DNA from 4 places in the Nocardiopsis sp. iso_40 genome. Region 2 is predicted to be linked to each of the others. Evidence: riboswitches for the same ligand, from Rfam matches in the RefSeq annotation. Region 2 holds a riboswitch; each other region holds the start of a gene.
What was found. Region 2 has a riboswitch for cobalamin ahead of AC0VYD_RS15500 (ABC transporter substrate-binding protein). Riboswitches for the same ligand answer to the same signal wherever they lie in the genome.

Region 1 (5,410 bases), 1.8 Mb from region 2:
CCGTAGAACAGCGGGTCGCCCTCGGAGAGCAGGACGACGTCGCGTCCGGCGTCCAGGTGGACGGCCAGCCGTGCGGCGGACTCCTCGTAGAAGTCGGCCAGCGCACCCGCGTACCCGCCCGGGTGGTCGGTCGTGCCGGTGGTCACCGGGTAGGTGAGCTGCTCCTCGACCGCGGAGGCCGGGACCAGGTCCTCGGCGATGCGGTGGGCGTTCGACCGCTTGCCGACCCCGGCGTGGTAGGCGACGACGTCGGCCGCGCGGATGAGGCGGGCCGCCTTGAGCGTGATCAGTTCGGGGTCGCCCGGACCCACACCGACCCCGTGGAAACGTCCTCTCACTCCTCCTCCTTGGCGAGTGCGTTCAGAGCTGACGAGGTCATCGCGGACCCTCCGCGACGGCCGCGGACCGTCACGTACGGGATGTCGGTCCCGTGCCGGTCGGCGAACTCGGTGAGCGCCTGTTTGGACTCGGCGGCACCGATGAAACCGACCGGGCAGCCGACGATCGCGGCCGGTCTCGGCGCCCCGTCGACCAGCATCTCCAACAGGTGGAAGAGGGCGGTGGGCGCGTTGCCGACAGCGACCACGGCACCCTCCAGCAGGGGTTCCCACAGGGACACCGCGGCCGCCGTGCGGGTGGTTCCCCACTCCCGTGCCAGTTCGGGGACGCGTGCGTCGCCGAGGAAGCAGAGCACCTCGTTGCCGCCGGGCAGGCGGCTCGCGGTCACCCCGGCGGCCACCATGCGTGCGTCGCACAGGATCGGCGCGCCGCCCTCCAGGGCCGCGCGGGCCGCCGGAACCAGGTCGGGGTGGACCACCAGGTCGTCGGCGAGGCCGACCTGACCGGTGCCGTGGATCATCCGCACGGCGAGCCGTTCGGCGTTGTCCGGCAGGTGCCCCAGCCGGGCCTCGCGACGGATGGTGGCGAAGGAGTCGGTGTAGATCGCGGGGCCGTCGTCGACGTACTCGTAGTGCCGGTTCGGTCGGCGGGGGGCGGTCATCGGACCTCCCCGGGCACCAGAACCCCGCGCCAGGGCGTGACGACCAGCTCTCCGTGGCCCGCGGCGGTCGCCCGCTCGGCGAGCTCCTCGACGGCGGAGCGGTCCAGTCCCCGGTCGGTGACCCGCAGATGGAGCCCGTCCCCGGGCAGCGGCCCGTACGGCAGGGGAGGCGAGGGTTGTGGCAGCCGAGGGTCGGGGGCCGCCGGCGCGGCCAGCGGAGCCGGGAGCTCGGCGACGTGCCAGGGAGCCGTGGGGCCCTGACCGCGGCGTTCCAGGAACTCGTCCGCGAACCGCAGCAGTGCGGCGGGCGCCTCGTCGAGCGGTACCACCGGGCCCCAGTGCCCGCCGATCCGCAACTGTGCGATCCCCTCGTCCAGGGCGACGAGCCCAAGGTCGCAGGGGCGGTCGAGCAGGTCCCCGGATCCGTCGTCCAGCACGAACAGGAACCGTCCGGGCAGGTCCGCGCGGCGCGGCACGGAGCACAGCATCGTGTCCAGGGCCGAGGCGACGGGCCGCAGGTCGGCCCGCCCGCCGCCCGGCACGGCACCGTCCGGGCGTGCCGGGTCCTTCGGCCCCGTGCACGGGGAGACCATCACGTTGCGTACCAGTTCGTGGCTGGCCGAGGGCAGCAGACCGGTCCCCTCCAGGTCCCGGAGCACCTCGGACCCCAACCGTCCCGCGTTCCCGGGCAGGGCGCGCAGTTGCAGGTTCGCGCGGCCCGTGACGTGGACGCGGCCGCTGCCGTGCCGTTCGGCCACGGAGGCCAGAGCCCGCAGTGAGCGGGCGCGGAGCCGGCCGCCGATGAGCCGGAGCCGGACCAGCAGACCGTCGTCGGCGGCCCAGGGCCTCAGTGCGCCGGGGCAGCGGTCGCGCCGGGTACGGCTGTGGGGGGTTCGGGCGGAGGGCGGGGTGCCGGGCAGGGACATGCACGTCTTTCGGGTCAGGGGCTTGTTCGCGGGCCCGCGGATGACTCGGCGGAGGTGTCCGCCGCTACCGGCAGGTCTTCGGACTCGGAATCGACCGGTACGGGGCGCCTTCCCGGAGTTCTACTCCAGTGGCTGCCCGGGGGACCACCCCGGACGTGCCCGTCCGTCATCCTCACCGCTGCGCGTCAGTCCCGGAATCGCACCGGGTTCCCTGCCCCACGGACGTGGGGTTCGACCGGTCCGACGAGGGTATCGTGCCACCTCGCGGCTCGTTCCGGCGGACCGTGTCCGGGCGCTCCCTCCGTCCCCGGTGCCTCCGACCCGCCGACTCCGCACGCCCTATCCCAGGTCGGCGAGGAACTGCCGGGTGCCCGGCGGCCATGGCGGGCGTGCCGCCTCCTCGGCCGCAGGAGGACCGGCGTCGGGGGTCGCGCTGGGTTACCGACGGGTTTCCACCGGCCCGGATCCACCGGGATCCGCGCCGCCCCCGCCCACGACGGCGGTGTCCCCGCCCCTAGGACGGGCCGGCGGTCCGCAGACGCGACATCTTGTCCGGGTTGGCCACCATGTACACGTGCCGGGCCCGGCCCTCGAAGACGTCCAGGGTCAGCACCGTGATCGGGACCCCCTCCACCGACAGGACCGCGGCGGGGCCGCCGTTGACCTCGGTGACCTCCGTGTGCAGCGGTGCCGTGGGCGCCAGGCCCAGGGACCGCAGGAAGCGCGAGGTGTTGCGTTCCCGGGACACCGCGGCCAGGAAACGGCCCACCTTGTCGGCGCCGCGGATCACCCGCAGGGGCGCCGGGGCCCTGCCGCCGCTGTCACTGACCAGGGTTGCGTCCTCGGCCAGCAGTCCCTTGAGCCCGTCCAGGTCGCCCTCCGCGCAGGCCCGGAGGAAGCGTTCGGTGATGCGGCGGCGCGCCGCCCGGTCGGCCTCGAAACGGGGGCGGCGTTCCCGTACGTGGTCCCGGGCCCGCCGGGCCAACTGCCGGGTGGCCGCCTCGTTCCGGTCGATGACCCGGGCGATGTGCGCGTAGGGCAGTTGGAAGGCCTCGTGCAGCACGAACACGGCCCGTTCCAGCGGGCTGAGGGTCTCCAGCACCACCAGGAGCGCGAACTCCACGGAGTCGGCGAGCTCGGCCCGCTCGGCCGCGTCGGGCAGCTCGCTGACCGGCTCGGGCAACCACTCGCCCACGTAGGACTCGCGCTGGGCACTGGCTTTGCGCAGCCGGTCGATGGAAAGCCGGGACGCCACGGTCACCAGGTAGGCGCGCGGGTTGTCGATCCCGTCCGGATCCACCCGGGACCAGCGCAGCCACGCCTCCTGGACCACGTCCTCGGCGTCGTCCGCCGTTCCCAGGATCCGGTAGGCGACCCCGTTCAGCAGGGGGCGGTGTTCCTCGAAGACCTCTGTTGCCGTCATGTCGGGGAAGACGTACCACAGCACGCCTGGCGTGACATGCCCCTGACCGGTTCCGGCCAGGGGCGTGGGATCGGGCGGGTGTGACCAGGAGGGGCGGCCGTCCGGCGGACGGAGGGCGGCCGACGGCACCGGCAAACGGCTTGCACCGCCCCCGGCGCGGTTCTAGGTTGGCGCGACCCGAGCTGTCAGTGAGAGGGGCTGTGATTGTACCGAGTACGGGAGTGGAACCGGGGCGACGCCGACCGGCTGTTGACGGCCTTCGCCTGGGAGGAGCTGGCCAGGCAGGAGAGCGACGTGCCGCGGACCCCGGACGAGGCCCTGGAGTGGATCGCCGGGCGGGCGGTCCTGGCCAAGGAGCGGGACGTGCACGGGTTCGCGGTGGTCGACGGCCAGGACAGGGCCCTCGGGCACGTGCAGGTCTCGGTGTCCAGCCGCAGGCACGAATTCGGCTGGCTGTCCTACTGGACGCACCCGGCCGAGCAGGGGCGGGGCGTGGCCTCGGCCGGGGCCAGGCTTGCCACGGAGTTCGCCTTCGACCGACTGGACCTGTTCCGGGTGGAGACGGGCCACCGGCTGAACAACCCGGGGTCGTGCGTGGCCGCGCGGCGGGCGGGTTTTCGCCCTGAGGGTGTCGAGCGGGCCAAGCTCCGCTACGGGACCTCCCGTTACGACACGGGGATGCACGCGCGGCTGGTGACGGACCCGGTGGAAGGCGTGCCGGAGGGTGTCTGCGGCGGGTGACCGCAGGACCGTGCGGTGGGCGTGCACGCCCGGTCCTGCCCGCTCCACCGGGGTGGGACGACGAACGCGGGGCACGGTGTAGGAACACCGTGCCCCGCGTCATCCGCGCTCTGGGAGCGTGGACTACCAGTTCTTGACGGAGATGCCCGAGGTCTCGGTGCTGGAGATGACGTTGCAGCCCTCGGAGCTGAAGCCCGCGAAGGAGATGACGTCGGCGCAGATCGGCACGGTGATGTTCTGGATGTGGGCGTTGTTGTCCGCGGCGGCGGTGCCGGTCATGGCGCCCAGGGCGAGGCCGGTGGCGAGGACGAGGCCGGAGACGGCGGTGATGCGCTTCATGTTGTGCTTCCTCTTCGATTCGTTGTGTGTGTTTGGTTCTGGCAGGTCTGACGGGCGGCCGCGGCGACCGGGTGCTAGTCGTGGACGGAGATACCCGAGGTGGAGTTCCAGTCGACGACGTTGCAGCCGCTGGCGCTGAAGCCGGAGGCCTTCAGGACGTCCAGGCAGACGGGGACGGTGATGTTCTGGATCTGGGCGTTGTTGTCCGCGGCGGCGGTACCGGTCATGGCGCCCAGGGCGAGACCGGTAGCGAGGACGAAACCGGAAACCTTGGCGATACGGGTCATGGTGGTTACCTTTCGGAAGTGCAAAACAGGTTGGCTGCGGCCGCCGGAATTAACTTAGCGTAGCTAGGCGCGTGCTCGAAGTAGTTTTGGGGAAGATTCCAGAGATCACAAGGAATTTCTTCGGCTTCACGACAGACATGACGGACATGTCGTCTCTTCGCTCCTGGCTGAGTTACACAACCGAAAGCATGTCCCAGACACGCTTCTGGCGAATGCATCGGAATCACACACTGTCCGACATGGCTCGCCGTGGGCGCACGAAGGCGGACATAGAAAAGGGCCCGCACGGTGATCGTGCGGGCCCCGCGTTCGCGGACGGGCTCGGTTACCAGCCCTGCTGCTGTCCGTAACCCGGGTACGGCTGCCCGTAGCCGGGCTGCTGGCCGTATCCCGGCTGCTGCTGCCCGTATCCCGGGTACTGCTGCGGGTCGTAACCGGGGTACGGCTGCTGGTGCTGTCCGTAGCCCTGGCCGTAACCCGCGTACGGGTCCTGCTGCTGAGCACCCGTCGGGTACTGCGGGTAGGGCTGCTGCTGCCCGGACTGGTCCGGCTGGTGGGGCTGCCTGGCCTCGGCCTGCTCGTTCCCCCCGCCCTTCGCGGACTCGTCCGGACGGAAGATGAACAGGCGGGCGGCCGCGGACTCACCGCTCTCACTCGGGGTGGTCAGTTCCAGGCGCCACCCCGCCTCCTCGAT
Region 2 (5,410 bases):
TCACTGCCCTGCTCGGCTTCGCGTTCTTCGTCCTCTGGGTGGGCGGCGGCATCACCAGGGACTCCGCCTGGGAGTTCGCCGCCTGGGTCAGTGCGGCCCTCACCGCGATCGTCGTGGCCGTGGCCGCCTGCGTCACCCTGTTCGTCAGGGTCTCGGGGAGGAAGGACGACGAGGGCCTGGCCTGGCCGCGCAAGCCGTTGGAACTGACCCGGGGAGCTCTGTCCGCGGTGATCGCGGGAACGGTACTGCTGGGGTTGATCCTCGGAGGAGGCATCGGCTACGGCGGTGCGGTGATGCGGCAGGACCGGGAGGAGCAGCGTTCCGAGGACGAAAGCTCCTCGTCCTCCTCCACAGCGGATCCCGTGAGCGGTGAGGACGACGACACGGAAAGGACGAAGGACGGGACCGCCGACGGCCCCCCTCCATCGGATGAGGACCCCTCCCCGACACGAACCCCGGTGGAGGCCAGCGGCCAATGGGGGCTCTCCCGGCTGGAGGTCAAGGAGAGCGGGCACCACTACGGCACCGGCACCTACACCGTCGACGGCCAGGACTACACGGAGACCGTCCGGTTGAACAGCTGCAAGACGTGCTCCGTCGAGTTCGACCTGGGCCGGGACTGGACCACCTTCGAGGCGTTGGTGGGCCTGAGCGATGACTCCCCGAGTGACGTGACGGTCGCTGTGCGGGTGCTCGCGGACAACAACCTCCTCGCGACGCACACCCTCACCCTGGGCCGGACCGAAGAGGTCTCCGTCGACGTCGAAGGCGCCCTGAGGCTGCGCCTGGAGGCGGAGAGGGTCGAGAACTCGGGCGGGACGGCCGTCTGGGCCGACCCCACCGTGGCGCGCTGACCCGCCACCCGCGCAAGTTCCGATCCGCCCGCGCAAGTCCCGAGGAGGCCCGGCGGGCGGGTCCCGCCTCACCCGCCCCGGCCCGCCCTGCCGCCGCGCGCCAGCAGGTACAGCAGGTAGGGGGCTCCCAGGATCCCGGTGACCACACCGACCGGTACCTCGCTCCCGCCGAAGGCGGTGCGGGCGAGCAGGTCCGCGCAGACCACCATCAGCCCGCCGCAGGCAGCGGCGGGAAACAGCCCGACGGCCCGCTCCCGCAGCAGCCGTCGCACGATCTGCGGGGCCACCAGCGCGACGAACGCCACGGGTCCGGCGACGGCGGTGGCCATGGCCGCGAGCGCGGTCGCGGTGAACAGCAGGACGGCCCGGGAGAGCTGCACCCGGCCGCCCAGGGCGATCGCGGTGTCCTCACCGAGCTGGAGCAGTGCCAGCGGACGGGCCAGCGCGAACGCGACCGGCGCCAGGACGGCGAGTGCCAGGGCGACCGTCGCCGCGTGCGGCCACTCCCGGTTCGCCAGACTGCCGGTGAGCCAGAGCATGGCGCGCTGCGCCGTGGTGAGTTCGGTGCGGGTCAGCAGGTACGAGGTCGCCGCGCCCAGCATCGCGGTGAGCGCGATCCCCACCAGGACCAGCCGCTGCCCGCTGACCCCCCGCCGGTAGGCGAGCAGGTACAGCAGCAGTGCGGTGCCCACGGCCCCGACCAGGGCACTGGACGCGACCGTCAACGCCGTACCGCTGAAGGCGACGATGGCCAGCACCGCAGCGGTCGTGGCGCCCGCGCTGACCCCGATGATGTCCGGGCTGACCAGCGGGTTGCGCGCCAGCCTCTGCAACAGGGCGCCCGAGAGCGCCAGCGCGGCGCCCACCCCCAGCGCGGTCAGGGCGCGCGGCAGCCTCATCTCCACCACCACGTGAGCCGCCATCACACCGCCGTGCCCGGTGAGCGCGCCCACCACCTCCTCCGGTCCCATCGCGAAGTCGCCCACGGTCAGTGAGACCAGGGCCACCGCCGCGGCCAGGGCGGCCAGCAGGGCGCCGAGCGCTGCCTCGGGCCAGTACACCCGCACCGACAGAGCGCCCAGGCGGACTACCCCCGTGCCCGGCATCAGCACTCCGGAACACCCGGTCACAGTCCCGCCGCCCTTCGCCGTCGCACCAGGAGGATGAAGAACGGCGCACCGACCAGAGCGGTGACGATGCCGACCTGGAGCTCCTCGGGGCGCGCCACCACCCGGCCCACGACGTCGGCGACCAGCAGCAGGACGGGCGCCAGCACCGCCGACCACGGCAGCACCCAACGGTGGTCGGGGCCGACCAGGGCGCGCGCGATGTGCGGGACCGCGACCCCCACGAAACCGATCGGACCGGCCGCGGCGGTCGCCGTCCCGGCCAGCAGCACCACCGCCAGCGCGCTCGCCCCGCGCACCAGCCACAACCGAGTCCCCAGCGAGCGGGCCAGCTCGTCACCGAGCGCCACCGCGTTCAGCGGGCGCGCCAGCGCCACCGCCAGCACCAGCCCGGCGACCAGGAACGGCAGCGCCTGGAGCAGCGCCGCACCGTCGGCCCCGGCCAGGGAACCCACCACCCAGAACCGGTACTCGTCCAGGCCCGCGCGGTCCCGCAGGATGATCGCCGAGGTCAGCGACCCCAGCAGGGTCGAGATCGCGGCGCCGGCGAGCGCGAGCCTGACCGGGCCGGCCCCGTCCGGGCCCAGCGACCCGACGGCGTAGACCGCGCAGGCGGCCACCGCCGCGCCCAGGAAGGCGAAGGCGACGTAGCCCAGCAGCGCCGACACCCCGAGCACGCTGATCGCCAGGACCGCGGCCAGGGCCGCCCCCGCGTTGATGCCGAGGATCCCCGGGTCGCCGAGGGGATTGCGGGTCACCCCCTGCACCAGGACCCCGGACACGCCCAGGGCCGCCCCGACGGCCAGCCCGGCGAGGGTGCGCGGCACCCGCAGGTGCCGCACGACCAGGTCGGTGTCCGAACCGGTGAAACCGGCGTAGGCGGCATACACGTCGGCTACGGACAACTGCTGGTAGCCGACCAGTACCGACGCCAACAGGGCCCCGGCGAGCACCAGCAGCGCCACCACCAGCCCGACGCTTCGGCCCCAAGGACCGTTGAGCATCCCGGAGCCGCCGGACGGGGTCCGCGGTTGCCTGCGCGGTTCGGAGGGGGCGGGGGACAGGGGCCTTTCGGCCACACGGTCGACCATCGCCCGGCCTACCCGAACAGGTCGGAGTGGATGGTCCCGGCGACCTTGGCCACCGCGTCCGCGCTGCGCACGCCCGCGGAGCGGTCGGCGAAGGTGAACCCCTCGACCCGGCCCCCGGTGACCGCGGTCAGGTTGGCCAGTGCGGGGTCTCCCATGATCTGCTCGATCTGGTCGGCGGCGTCGGCGGAGGTCATCCGCGCGTCACAGCACACGTCGACCAGGATGAAGTCGGGGTCGCGCGCGATCACGTCCTCGGTGGCGACGTCGTGGTTGCGCCTGCCGTCGAGGTCGGCGAAGGCGTTGACCCCGCCCGCCAGGTCGATGATCTCGGTGGAGAAGTCCGGACCGCCGGCCACCCGGAACCCCTGGTCGCTGGGCCGACCGATCATCACTGTAGGCCGGTCCTCCTCCGCCACGCGGCCCTCCAGGGCCTGGGCGACCTCCTCCACGGTGGCCTCCATGTCGGCGATGACCCGTTCGGCGCGCTCCTGTTCGTCGAAGAGGGTTCCCAGGTCGCGCAGGTCGGCGTAGACGTTGTCCATCGTCACCGTGGCGGGGTCGATGGTCTCGTCGGTGCGGCCGTCCTCGCTCGGGCACAGCGGGGACAGGATCCAGCTCTCGACGCCCAGTTCGCGCAGGGAGGCCCGGGTCCCCAGGCTCTCGTCGGTGAACACGCCGTTGAACCCGGAGAGCACGAAGTCGGGCTCGTGGCTGAGCAGTTCCTCCAGGCTCGGCAGGTTCGGGTAGTACTCCTGCTCGGCCTGGGCGGCGGCGTGTTCGTCCATCACCTCGGCGTCCAGGAACGCCGTTCCGACCAGGCGGTCGCTGATGCCCAGCGCGTGGGCGGTCTCGATGGCGGGCTGGTAGGCGGCGAACACCCGCTCCGGCGGCTCTGCCGCGGCCACGTCGACGTCGCAGTTGCGGATCGTCTCCCCGGCGGCTTCCGGGGCGGGGGAGGAGGGGGACCCGCCGCAGGCGGTCACGGCCAGCAGCAGGGCGAGAACGGCGGCGGAACGGGCACGGCCCAGGGCCGCCCGTGCGTCGGTGGGCTTCATCGAACAAACCATCCTTCGTGGTTTGATGACGCGGACGGTCGCAGCCGGTCTCCTGGCTCCCGGAGTCGGGCTTGTGCCCCGCGCCTGCCCCCTTCCCGGACCCGTGCGGGTCCGGTGGCGTGTGGGAGGCGCCCTCCGGTCACAGTGGCGAGGACCGCGCCGGATTCCCACCGGCTTCCCGTGCACTGCGACGTCGACGAAATGAACTTGTGTCGGTAATCAACGGATCACGGTAGTACACCGGGGTTTCCCCGGGGAAGCCCGCTCCCGTTTGCCGCCGGGCCCCCGGATCGGCAGCGGGAGCGGGTGCGTGGATGACGTGACCGGGCTCCTGGCGCGGCGAGGCCGGTTCCGGCCCGGACCCGCCCCGGGACCGTGCACGCGGGGCACCACCGGGTCACAGGAGTTCGAGGCCCTGGCCTGTGGTTCCGTGCCGCGCCCGACAGGAGGTGAACCCGAGATCTCCGGATCAGCAGGTTCAAACCTTGATCCGTCGTCCGATCTCGGCCAAAAGTGCATCTTTTGGGAAAATTGCGGAGGAGAGTGCAGGCCGAAGGAATTCTGGTGCCTTGAGTGAAGTGGGTCACGGGTTCCGTGTTCACTTTGTCCTGTTAACTTCCTTCTCGGTTTCAGGAAACGGTCGAGGCCGTCCCGCAACCGGGGCGCCCCCACAGCTCGGCCATCCCCCATACCTGGGCCTAGAGAGCACACCGCCATGTCCCGCGCCGTGCGAGCAGTGACCGCTGCCGCCCTGTCAGCCGCGTTGCTCACCCCCTTCCTCCACTCCACCGCGCACGCACAGGAGGAACCCGGTCCGTCCCCTCAGGAGGGTTCAGCCTCCACCGCGGAGCTCTTCGAGCAGGCCGCCGTCACCCGGGCCAACGAGACCGGGGAGCCGGTGGAGATCGCCGGAGCTACCACCGAGACCACACGCCATCTGGCCAACCCCGACGGCAGCTTCACGATGGAGCAGAACGCCCACCCGGTCCGGGTGCGCAACGGCAGCGGGTGGACCCCGGTCGACACCGACCTGGTGACGGACTCCGACGGCAGGGTGCGCCCCAGGGCGGCGGCCGCGGACATCGCCTTCTCCGGCGGCGGCGACACGGCGCTGGCGAGCATCGGGCTGGGCTCCAACTCGGTGGACCTGGGCTGGCACGAGGACCTGCCCGCACCGGTACTGGAGGCCGACAAGGCCACCTACCCGGACGTGCTGCCCGACGTGGACCTGGTGCTGACCGCGGGGGCCGACGGCTTCGGCCAGGTGCTGGTGGTGCACACCC
Region 3 (5,410 bases), 670 kb from region 2:
GTCCGTGAAGTCCCCGGCGTCGCCGCGCCACTCTCCGACACCCTCGCGGGGCCCGTCCGCCAGCACGGCGAGCCGATCGGGGTCCTCCCCGTCAGCGACCCGGTTCCCGCAGGCGGCCAGTGCGAGGGCCAGCACTACCAGCAGGGCACCGGGTCGGAGCGGGCGGGTCCCCGGGCGCGCCCGGGGGACGGTCCGGTCCGGTTGGACTCTCCTCGACGACAAAACCCGACTCCCTCGTCCGGAGGTGCTCGCACGGCTGCTGGGAGCAACATAAGGGAGAACGGACCCTGCCCCGGGGCGGTGTCCACATGTGGACACCGCCCCAGGTCGGAAGTGTTCCCTCAGGTCACTTCCTCTCGCCCGCGTCCTCCTCGGTGTTCTCCGCCCCGTCCTCCGCGGGTGGTTCGGGTACGCCGTCGACGTAGACCTCGCCGGGCTCGGTCGTGCCCAGCAGCTGCGACACCGTGACCATGGTGTAACCGCGTTCGTCCAGTTCGCGGATGATGTCGACCGAGGCGTCGATGGTGGTGTCGTGGATGTCGTGCATCAGGATGATGGCGCCCTCGGACGCACCGTTCACGGCGCGCTCGCGGACCACGTGCGCCTTGCGGTCCTTCCAGTCGTTGGTGTCCACGCTCCACAGGATCTGTGCCAGCCCCAGTTCCGCGGTGAGCTCGGCGACCCCGTCGTCCGTGGCCCCGTAGGGCGGCCGCATCAGGTCCATCGTGTAACCGGTCTCCCGGTACACCAGGGCCTGGGTCGTGTTCAGGTCCGCGCGGGCCGAACCGGTTCCGAGCGTCGTCAGGTCCGGGTGGCTCAGCGTGTGGTTGGCCAGCTCGTGGCCCTCCGCGTAGGTGCGCCGCACGATCCACGGGTTCTCCATGACCGGATGCCCGGTGACGAAGAAGGTGGCCCGGGCGTTGTGCTCGGCCAGGGCGTCCAGCAGCTCGGGGGTCCGTCCGCCGGGGCCGTCGTCGTAGGTCAGCGCCACGCACCTGGTGTCGGGGTCGGTGCAGTCGACGGAGTCCTCACGCGGGAGGAGTACGCCTGGTGCCGCTGCCTCGGAACCGTCCTTGTCCGCCTCGGGGGCCTCGGCCACCGAGAACTCGCGTACGCCCGTGGTCGCGGCCTCGCGCACGCGCAGCCCGAGTTCGGAGAGCAGGCCCTGGGCCTCGTCCCGGTCGATCACGGCGTGGACGCGGCCCTCGGAGGCGGGGGCGACCTGTCCGGAGTCGAACTCCACCACCAGGTCTCCGTCGGGGTTGAACCCCACGGAGTCGTACAGGGAGCTGATCGGGTGCAGGGCGGCGGGCGCGGCGGCGGTGTCCGACACGGCCTCGCGCACCCGGTCGTTGAGTTCGGCCAGCTCCTGCTGCCCGGCGAGCAGGCGGCTGGAGCCGTGGACCGCGCCCTTGCCGGTCTCGTACCAGTAGGTGCTGTGGCCCTCGCGGGTCTCCTCGGAGTCGGTTTCGGTGGTGGTCATCCGGACCCCCACGATCCCGCCCTCCGCCGCGGTCAGCCCCCACTCGCCGACGAACGAGCGCGCACCGGGGTTCGCGGCCTCGAAGGCGTGCGCCTGGGCGGTCAGGGTGCGGTCCAGGAAGTCCGCCAGGGGTTCGGCGTTGGGGATCGCCGGGTAGCTGACGGCGACGTCGCCCCCGCCCTCGTAGGCGATCTCGGTCTCGGTGAGTCCGGGGATCGCGGCGGGGTCCACGACGGTCAGTTCGTCGGGTTCACCGGTGGCGGGGAGGCGCACGTCCTCCTCGGGCTGTTCGGCCGTCCTCCGGACCTCGGCGGTGTCCTCGAGCAGGCCCGGGGGTCCGGCCGCCGACAACACCAGTCCCAGTAGGACGACCATCGCGAACGCGACCGTGAGTAGGGGCCGGTCGGGGGACATGGTCGGACGGTCTTGCTGCTTCACCTGGGGTTCTCCACGTTCATCGTCAGACGAACGTTCGCGGGGGAGGCGGGGGCGCGCTCTCCCACGTAACGCTGATGTCGGGTGTGATGCCGAGCACACGGCGGGGGTTCGTCTCGTGCGGGCGAGGGCCGCGCCGGGGTCAGGGGCGGAGGGGGCGCTCCTATACTTGCAGGCGTGGAAGGTACACGCTCCATCCTTTCCACCCCGGAGGTCCTCCGGGGCGGGTGGTGCGTGTCGAAAGAGGGAACCCGGTGCGACTCCGGGACTGCCCCGCAGCGGTGAGTGGGAACGACCGTCGCCATAAGCACTGGTGAACCGATCGGAAAGGTCGGGAACTGGGAAGCGGCGACTGCTAGGAGGACCGGCCCTCAGGCCGGAAGCGCCCACGAGTCCGAAGACCTGCCTCCGCCCGGCGGCGCACCCGTGCCGCCGGTGGTCCCGTGCCCCGAGGGAGGGCCGAGGGCGGAGACGGCCGTGCGCTGAGGCGTTCCCCGGCATGTCCGCGTCCTCGCTCGCCCCGCGGCCGGTACCCGGCTTTCGACGAGGGAGAGAAGCTTCATGACCACGACCCCGGGAGCTCCCAGGCCCACCGTGCGCTCCACGGTGCACGGCTACCCGCGCATCGGCCCCGACCGTGAACTCAAGCGCGCCAGCGAGTCCTACTGGAAGGGCGGCACCACCGCCCGGGAGTTCGACGCCGTCGCCTCCGAACTCCGCAGGGGCGTCTACGCCCAACTGCGGGAGGCGGGCGTGGACGACCTCCCGTCCAACACGTTCTCCCCCTACGACCACGTGCTGGACACGGCGGTCCTGTTCGACCTCGTCCCCTCCCGCTTCGCCTCCCCGGCCCAGGCCGGGGACCGGGACGAGCAGCTGCGCCGCTACTTCGCCCTCGCCCGCGGCGAGCAGGGCGCCCCGCCCCTGGAGATGACCAAGTGGTTCGACACCAACTACCACTACCTGGTTCCCGAGCTGTCCCCGAGCACCCGGCCGCGCCTGGTCGGTGACAAACCCGTCGCGGAGTTCCGCGAGGCCTCCGAGGCCGGTTTCCGGACCCGCCCCGTGCTGCTCGGCCCGCTCACCTTCCTCCTGCTGGCCAAGGCCGCCGACGACGCCCCCGAGGGCTGGGAGCCGATCGAGCTGCTCGACCAGCTCCTGGACGCCTACGCCAGGCTTCTGGGCGACCTCGAGGAGGCGGGCGCCGCCGAGGTCCAGCTCGACGAGCCGATCCTGGCCACCGACGAGGGCCGTGCCGCCGTCGGCCACCTGCAACGCGTCTACCGGCGGTTGGGTTCCCTCACCGGGCGCCCCTCGCTCCTGGTCTCCACCTACTTCGGCTCCATCGGCGCCGCCGCCCTGCGCGTGCTCAAGGACTCCCCGGTGGAGGCGGTCGGCCTCGACCTGGTCACCGACCCGGAGGGCGTCGAGGACCTGGCCGCGGTCTCCGGCCTGGGTGCCACCCGGCTGGTCGCGGGCGTCGTGGACGGACGCAACGTCTGGCGCACGGACCTGCCCGCCGCCGTGGCCGAGCTCGGTACCCTGCTCGCCCTCACCGACGAGCTCACCGTGAGTACCTCCTGCTCGCTGCTCCACGTCCCCATCGACCTGGACGCCGAGACCGCCCTCGCTCCCGAGTTGCGCGGGGCGCTGGCCTTCGCCAGGCAGAAGGCCGAGGAGGTGGCCCTGCTCGGCCGCGTCCTGTCCGAGGGCGCGGACACCGGTTTCGACGCGGTCGGGACCCGGTCCCCGTCCTTCACCGACGCCCGGGTGCGCGCCCGCCTGGACGCTCTGCGCCCGGACGCCTACGAGCGTCCCGAGGAGCGGGGCGCCCCCACCGACACCGCGCTCACCACGACCACCATCGGTTCCTTCCCGCAGACCCCCGAGCTGCGCCGCGCGCGTGCCGCGCACCGTCGGGGCGAGCTGTCCACCGAGGAGTACAAGCGGATCCTCCGCGCGGAGATCGACCGCGTCATCGCGCTCCAGGAGGAGATCGGCCTGGACGTCCTCGTCCACGGCGAGCCCGAGCGCAACGACATGGTCCAGTACTTCGCGGAGCAGTTGGAGGGCTACGCCGCCACCCGGAACGGGTGGGTGCAGTCCTACGGTTCGCGCTGCGTACGTCCCCCGATCCTGTTCGGTGACGTCTCGCGCCCCGAGCCGATGACGGTGGAGTGGATCACCTACGCCCAGTCGCGCACCGACAAGCCGGTCAAGGGCATGCTGACCGGTCCGGTCACCATGCTCGCCTGGTCGTTCGTCCGGACCGACCAGCCGCTCGGCGAGACCGCCCTCCAGGTCGGCCTGGCCCTGCGCGACGAGGTCGCTGATCTGGAGAGGGCGGGCATCCGCCACATCCAGGTGGACGAGGCGGCCCTGCGGGAGCTGCTGCCGCTGCGGGAGGAACGGCGGCAGGAGTACCTGGACTGGGCGGTGCGTTCGTTCCGCCTGGCCACCTCCGGGGTCGCACCCACCACGACCGTCCACACCCACATGTGCTACTCGGAGTTCAACCAGATCGTCGGCGGCATCGAGGCGCTGGACGCCGACGTCACCAGCGTCGAGGCGGCCCGTTCGCGGATGGAGCTCGTGGCGGCCCTGGGCCGGCGCGGCTACCGGCGGGGGATCGGCCCGGGCGTGTACGACATCCACTCGCCGCGGGTGCCCTCGGTGGAGGAGATCGAGGCCTCGCTGCGGCTGGCGGTGCGGCACGTGGACGCCGGGAACCTGTGGGTCAACCCGGACTGCGGTCTGAAGACCCGCGGTTACGCCGAGGCCGAGCAGGCCCTGCGCAACATGGTGGAGGCGGCCCGCCGGGTCCGCGCCGAGATCGGCGCTCGGACGCCGACCGGGGGCTGACCCGTGGCCCCCGGCGGGGTCTGACGGGGGAGGAACGGCGGAAGGGGGGGCCGCGACAGCCGCGGCCCCCCTTCGGTGTCCCGACCGGAGTCCGGCCCGGACCCGGGTCAGGTGCCGACCAGGTTCATCGCCTCGGTGGCGGCGTTGACCATGATGCCCTCGATGTCGTCCGGAAGGGTGAGGTCCTCCGTGTCACCGTTGAAGTCGTCGAGGTAGTAGTTGACCTCGACGACGAGGTTGTCCGCACGGACCAGGAGCGTGGCCTCGGGGACCAGGTTGCCCAGCATCTCGTACTTGGTCACGACGAGGTGGGCCTCGTCGCCCAGGCCGTCGACGGCCTTGTTCTCCTCGATGTCGTCCGCCGAGTAGCGGTCGCTGTAGCCCTCGCCGGTGATGTTGTCGATCGTCTCCTGGAAGTCCTGGGCGGCTGCCTCGTTGGAGTCGCTGGCGCTGTAGGGCAGGCTGTAGCCGATCTCCAGGTACCCGTAGGCGTCGTCGGGGTTGCCCTCGGGCACCTCGGCGGTCTCGGAGCAGCTGGAGGTGTTGTCGGAGACGTACTTGCTGCCGCTGTCGCGGAGCAGGAAGTCGGACTGGACCTGCTCACTGAAGGAGTCGCAGGGTTCGGCGGGC
Region 4 (5,410 bases), 1.8 Mb from region 2:
TCAGGGCCGCCACGTGCGCGGAGGAGGCGAACCCGTCGGTGCCGATCCGCCCGTCGTGCAACCCCATGACGCCCTCGACGACGGCCGCGTCCGCGCCCCGGGCCCCGTGCAGGAGCAGCGGCGCCACCCGCTCCGCACCGACCAGGTGCGGATCGAGGTTGCGGCCGGGGCGGCCGGTGGCCAGCGCGTGGTAGCCCGGGTCGATGTAGTCCGGGCCGACCTTGTGGCCGCTCACCGCCAACCCGGCGTCTCCCAGCGCGGCCATCAGCCCGGTGGCGATCGTGGTCTTGCCCTGCCCGGTCATGGGCGCGGCGACCATCAGCCTCGGCAGGGGCGTCGGCGGGGTCGCGGGTCGGGGTGGCTCCGTCGGCCCGGAGGCCGCCGGGGTCCTCACCACTCGATCCCCCGCTGGCCCTTGCGGCCAGCGTCCATCGGGTGCCTGACCTTGGTCATCTCGGTGACCAGGTCCGCGGCCTCCACGAGCCCGGGGTCGGCGCGGCGGCCGGTGACGATGACGTGCTGGCGGCCCGGCCGGTCCCGCAGGGCTGCCACGACGTCGTCGGCGTCGACCCAGCCCCAGTTGATCGGGTAGGTGAACTCGTCGAGGATGAGCAGGTCGTGCGTCTGCTCGGTGAGCCTGCGCTTGATCTCCGCCCAGCCCTCGGCCGCGTCCGCCGCGTGGTCCTCGGTGCTGCCCTTGCGGCGGCTCCACGACCAGCCCGAACCCATCTTGTGCCACTCCACCGGACCGCCCTCGCCGGTCTCCTCGTGCAGCTGACCCAGGCGTTCGAGCACGGTCTGCTCGCCGATGCGCCACTTCGCCGACTTGACGAACTGGAACACCCCGATCCGCCAGCCCTGGTTCCAGCCGCGCAGGGCGAGCCCGAACGCGGCGGTCGACTTGCCCTTGCCGTCTCCGGTGTGGACGGCGAGCACGGGCTGGTTGCGGCGCTGCCGCGTGGTGAGCCCGTCATCGGGGACGACGAGCGGTTTGCCCTGGGGCATCAGGCGGCCCTTTCTCTCACGGCGGTGCTCAGCGCGTCGGCGCTGACCTCGCTGACGGGGAGGTGCTCGGCACCCATGCGGGTGGCGAGGGCTGCGGCCAGGCCCAGCCGCATCGGGCCGGACTCACCGTCCACGACGACGGTGGCCACACCCAGTTCGGCGACGTGGTCGGCGGCCGCCAGCGAACGGCCGACCGACCCCCGGCCCCCGGTGGCCCGGCCGTCGGTCACCAGGACGAGCAGCGGACGCTGCCTCGGGTCGCGCAGGCGCTCGCGCCGCAGGATCCGGGCGGCCTCCAGCAGGCCCTCGGCGAGCGGGGTGCGCCCCCCGGCGGGCAGTTCGTCCAGGCGGGCGGCGGCGGTGTCCACCGAACGGGTCGGCGGCAGCACCAGTTCGGCCCCGGTCCCCCGGAAGGTCACCAGACCGACCTTGTCGCGGCGCCGGTAGGCGTCCAGGAGCAGGGACAGGATGGCGGTCTTGACCTCGCCCATGCGTTTGCGCGCCGCCATCGAGCCGGAGGCGTCCACACAGAACAGCACCAGGTTGCTCTCCTGCCCCTCACGCACCGCGACGCGCAGGTCGCGGGGGAGCAGGCTGACCCGGCCGCCGCCGTGCGGGCGGGAGGCCGCCGCCTTGACGGTCTCCACCAGGTGGAGCGAGCTCCCCGAGCCCCCGCCGGGGGGTTCGGCCCCGATCCGGCGGCCCCGGGTGCCGAGGGCGCGGCTGCGCCGGCCGTCCGCACCGATCCCGGTGCCCCGGGCGGTGAACGTCCGGGGGCGGTAGGGGGTGCTCGCCCCGACCGTGGTGCCCGGCGCGGGCCGGGACCCGTCGCCCTCGGCCGCCTCGGTTTCCTCCGGTTCCCGGGCCGGGTCCTGGGCGTCCTCCGGGCCCCGGGGCTGTGCGGGGGGCTGGTCCGGTTGGCCGGGTCCCGTGTCCGGCCCCTGGGATGGGTCCGCCTCCGGGCCGTCGGTGGCCGGGTCGCCGTCCTCCTCGGGCCCGCAGTCCCGGCCGGGGGCGGGGTCGTCGGAGTCCTCGGGGCCGTCGGAGCCGCCCGGCGGTTCCGGGTCGTCCGGCGGCGGCTCCTCGTCGCCCAGGATCCGGTCCAGGAGCTCCTCGTCCAGCCCCGGCGCGTCGAACGGGTTCCGTCGGCGCCGGTGCGGCAGGGCCAGCAGGGCGGCGCGGCGGATGTCGGCCCGGGTGACCGAGGTCCGGCCCTCCCAGGCGGCGTGCGCCAGGGCCGTGCGCGCGGTCACGATGTCGGCGCGCAGGCCGTCCACCTCGAACGCCGCGCACACCTGCGCGATCTTCAACAGCGCGGCGTTGGACAGGCGGGCGTGCCGGACGGTCTCCCGGGCCGCCGCGATCCGCTCGGCCAGGGCCTTCTCGGAGGCGCCGTAGCGCTCCGCGAACGCGGCGGCGTCGGAGTCGTAGGCCATCCGCCTGCGGACCACCTCGACCCGGGCGGCCGGGGCGGCGGGCGCGGCCACCTCGACGGTCAGCCCGAACCGGTCCAGCAGCTGCGGGCGCAGCTCGCCCTCCTCGGGGTTCATCGTGCCGATGAGCAGGAACCGGGCGGCGTGCTCCACCGAGAACCCGTCCCGCTCCACGGTCACCCGGCCGGTCGCGGCGGCGTCCAGGAGGAGGTTGACCAGGTGGTCGTGGAGCAGGTTGACCTCGTCGACGTAGAGGAGGCCGCGGTGGCTCCGCGCCAGCAGCCCCGGTTCGTAGGCGACCTGGCCGTGCGTGAGCGCCTGCTCCAGGTGCAGGGAGCCCAGGACACGGTCCTCGGTGGCGCCGACCGGGAGTTCGACCAGGCGCACCGGGCGGCTCTCCACGGCCGTGCCCGCGGGGAAGGGGCCGTCCGGTGACTCCTGCGCGGGGTCGGCGGGGTCCACGGAGAAACGGTCGCTCCGGTAGACCTCGACCGGCGGCAGCAGGGAGGCCAGGGCCCGGACCGCGGTGGACTTGGCGGTGCCCTTCTGGCCGCGGACCAGGACACCGCCGATCTCCGGGGAGACGCTGGCCAGCACGAGCGCCAGGCCCAGGTCGTCGAGTGGGTCGGCGTCGCAGCCGACGATCGCGGAGAAGGGGTAGTGGGACGTCCGCAATGGCATGTGAGGCTCCCGCTCGTTTCGCCATCGGTCATGGGCGGGTGCGGGGCCGGTCTTCGGACTTACCGAGTCCTCCTGTCCGGAGGCTCGGCTCACCGCAGCGGGCCTGTGCCGGAATCTCACCGGGCTTCCCAGATTCTCCCCGGGCACCGTCCCCACCGTTTCCGATGGCTGGGCAGCCGGGGCACCTCACACCTTCGGCCGCCACGATAGCGTCCTGCCCATGAAGGTCGAGACGTCCCCTCCCCGAATCACCGTCGTCGGCGTCGGCGCCGACGGCTGGCAGGGCGTGCCCGAGAGGCTGCGCGAGCTGGTCCTGGCGGCCGACACGGTACTGGGCGGGCACCGGCACCTGGCCATGCTGCCGGCCGTGCCCAGCCAGGAACGCCGCGCCTGGCCCTCCCCGCTGCGCGAGGGCCTGCCGGGACTGCTCGCCTCCCTCGAAGGCCGCGCCGTCGTCGCGCTGGCCTCCGGTGACCCCCTGGTGTCGGGGATCGGCGGCACCCTGGTCGAACTGCTCGGCGCGGACGCGGTGCACGTCGAACCCGCCGTCTCCTCGGTGTCCCTGGCCCGCGCCCGGATGGGCTGGCCGGCGCAGGGGTGCGCGGTGCTGACCCTGGTCGGGCGCGATCCGCGGCTGCTGATGCGTGAACTGGCGCCCGGCCGCCGCGTCCTGGTGCTCTCCTCCGGTGCCGCCACCCCCGGGACGGTCGCCGCCCTGCTGGCCGGCGCGGGCTACGGGGCCAGCCGGATGACCGTCCTCGGCGACCTGGGGGCGGCCGCGGAGTCACGGCTGGAGAGCACGGCCCACGACTGGCTCGGCGCCCCGCCCGGGGAGGTCCCCGCACTGCACGTACTGGCGGTGGAACTCGCCGGACCGGCGGGGTACGGGCTGGCCACAGGGCTGCCCGACGAGGCCTTCGAGCACGACGGGCAGCTGACCAAGCGGGACCTGCGCGCCTGCGCCCTGGCCCGGCTGGCTCCCGCGCCCGGGCAGCACCTGTGGGACGTGGGCGCGGGCGCGGGCTCGGTCGGTATCGAGTGGATGCGCGCCCACCCCGCGTGCACGGCCACGGCGGTGGAGGCCGACCCCGGGCGCGCCGACCGGATCGGGCGCAACGCCGGGCGGCTCGGCGTCCCGGGTCTGCGCGTGGTCACCGGCCGGGCACCGGACGCGCTGGCCGGGCTGGGCGCCCCCGACGCGGTGTTCGTCGGCGGCGGCGCCACCCGGCCGGGCGTGCTCGACACCTGCCTGGACGCGCTGGGGCCGGGCGGCCGACTCGTGGTGCACGGGGTGACCCTGGAGACCGAGCAGCTGCTCGCGGACGCCTACCGGCGCCACGGCGGGGAACTGACCCGGATCGCGGTGGAGACAACCGCGCCCATCGGTACCTTCACCGGCTGGACCCCCGCCCGCACCGTCACCCAGTGGTGCCTGACCGTGCCCGACCGGTGACGTTCGGAGTGAGCCGGTCGGTCCCGGCTCCCGGGATTTCCACCACGGGCATGCCCGTGCTCCCTCCCCGGCGTTATTCCGGCCGTGTGGAGGGTCCCGAACCACCGCGCTCGGCGACTTCCTCGACGAGCCACCGAACGCTCGTGCCGGAGATCGCGTCCGTGTCGTCACCACCCGCCACCGGCATCACTCAGGGGGCCACATGACCGTCACAGAGCACCACCCGCCGCCCGGCATGCCAACGTTCCCCATGGGGACTGACCTGTTCGAGCACCTCGCGGAACAGGCGTTCGAGGCCGACCGTGTTCGTATGGAGATGTTCAGCGGGAAGGTCCGGGTCCACAAAGTGACCGACGGAGCCCACGCGGGGATCCTCACCTGGCTGATGCGTGAGTTCATGGCCCACCGTCCCGATCTGGACCTCCTCACCAGCGGGCTGGGCATCAAGGTCGATACCCACCGCAACGGTCGCGCCCGCCCCGACGGTGTCCTCGTTCCGATCGGTCACTTCGACCAGGCGGGGGAGTGGGCCGAACCGGACGGCGTCCTGGCCGTGGTCGAGGTCACCTCCTGGGATCCCGACACCCACGCCCGCGACCGTGTCGAGAAGCCCGCCGCCTACGCGGAGACCGGTATCGGCGTCTACCTGTTGGTGGACCGCGACGCCAACGCCGTGGTGGTGCACAGCCGCCCTGTCCGTGGCCAGTACCTGGACCGAAGCGCCCACTCCTACGGTGAGGCCGTGCCGATCCCCGGGGCCGGCCTCACCCTGGACACCGCCGGGCTCAAGCGCTTCACCCACTGAGGCGGTCGCCCCGGAACTGTGCGGGGCTCAGCG

Region 1: another riboswitch for cobalamin. It lies ahead of AC0VYD_RS23195 (nitrite reductase); the one in region 2 lies ahead of AC0VYD_RS15500 (ABC transporter substrate-binding protein).
Region 3: another riboswitch for cobalamin. It lies ahead of metE (5-methyltetrahydropteroyltriglutamate--homocysteine S-methyltransferase); the one in region 2 lies ahead of AC0VYD_RS15500 (ABC transporter substrate-binding protein).
Region 4: another riboswitch for cobalamin. It lies ahead of AC0VYD_RS23225 (magnesium chelatase subunit D family protein); the one in region 2 lies ahead of AC0VYD_RS15500 (ABC transporter substrate-binding protein).

Annotation. Positions count from the first base shown of each region.
Region 1 covers NZ_CM149666.1:5,335,981-5,341,390, reverse strand. The annotation lists gene AC0VYD_RS23205 (precorrin-2 C(20)-methyltransferase) at 1-338, opposite strand, end outside; gene AC0VYD_RS23200 (precorrin-8X methylmutase) at 335-1,000, opposite strand; gene AC0VYD_RS23195 (nitrite reductase) at 997-1,926, opposite strand; cobalamin riboswitch at 1,979-2,180, opposite strand; gene sigJ (RNA polymerase sigma factor SigJ) at 2,441-3,349, opposite strand; gene AC0VYD_RS23185 (GNAT family N-acetyltransferase) at 3,554-4,090, shown strand; gene AC0VYD_RS23180 (hypothetical protein) at 4,214-4,429, opposite strand; gene AC0VYD_RS23175 (hypothetical protein) at 4,504-4,716, opposite strand; gene AC0VYD_RS23170 (hypothetical protein) at 5,042-5,410, opposite strand, start outside.
Region 2 covers NZ_CM149666.1:3,537,096-3,542,505, reverse strand. The annotation lists gene AC0VYD_RS15515 (NPCBM/NEW2 domain-containing protein) at 1-854, shown strand, start outside; gene AC0VYD_RS15510 (FecCD family ABC transporter permease) at 923-1,960, opposite strand; gene AC0VYD_RS15505 (FecCD family ABC transporter permease) at 1,981-3,072, opposite strand; gene AC0VYD_RS15500 (ABC transporter substrate-binding protein) at 3,081-4,127, opposite strand; cobalamin riboswitch at 4,153-4,332, opposite strand; gene AC0VYD_RS15495 (LamG-like jellyroll fold domain-containing protein) at 4,843-5,410, shown strand, end outside.
Region 3 covers NZ_CM149666.1:4,203,611-4,209,020, reverse strand. The annotation lists gene AC0VYD_RS18340 (polysaccharide deacetylase family protein) at 1-222, opposite strand, end outside; gene AC0VYD_RS18335 (polysaccharide deacetylase family protein) at 347-1,897, opposite strand; cobalamin riboswitch at 2,113-2,342, shown strand; gene metE (5-methyltetrahydropteroyltriglutamate--homocysteine S-methyltransferase) at 2,480-4,780, shown strand; gene AC0VYD_RS18325 (DUF3558 domain-containing protein) at 4,888-5,410, opposite strand, start outside.
Region 4 covers NZ_CM149666.1:5,343,314-5,348,723, reverse strand. The annotation lists gene AC0VYD_RS23235 (cobyrinate a,c-diamide synthase) at 1-319, opposite strand, end outside; gene cobO (cob(I)yrinic acid a,c-diamide adenosyltransferase) at 391-1,005, opposite strand; gene AC0VYD_RS23225 (magnesium chelatase subunit D family protein) at 1,005-3,119, opposite strand; cobalamin riboswitch at 3,148-3,285, opposite strand; gene cbiE (precorrin-6y C5,15-methyltransferase (decarboxylating) subunit CbiE) at 3,340-4,572, shown strand; gene AC0VYD_RS23215 (Uma2 family endonuclease) at 4,775-5,377, shown strand; gene AC0VYD_RS23210 (cobalt-precorrin-4/precorrin-4 C(11)-methyltransferase) at 5,405-5,410, opposite strand, start outside.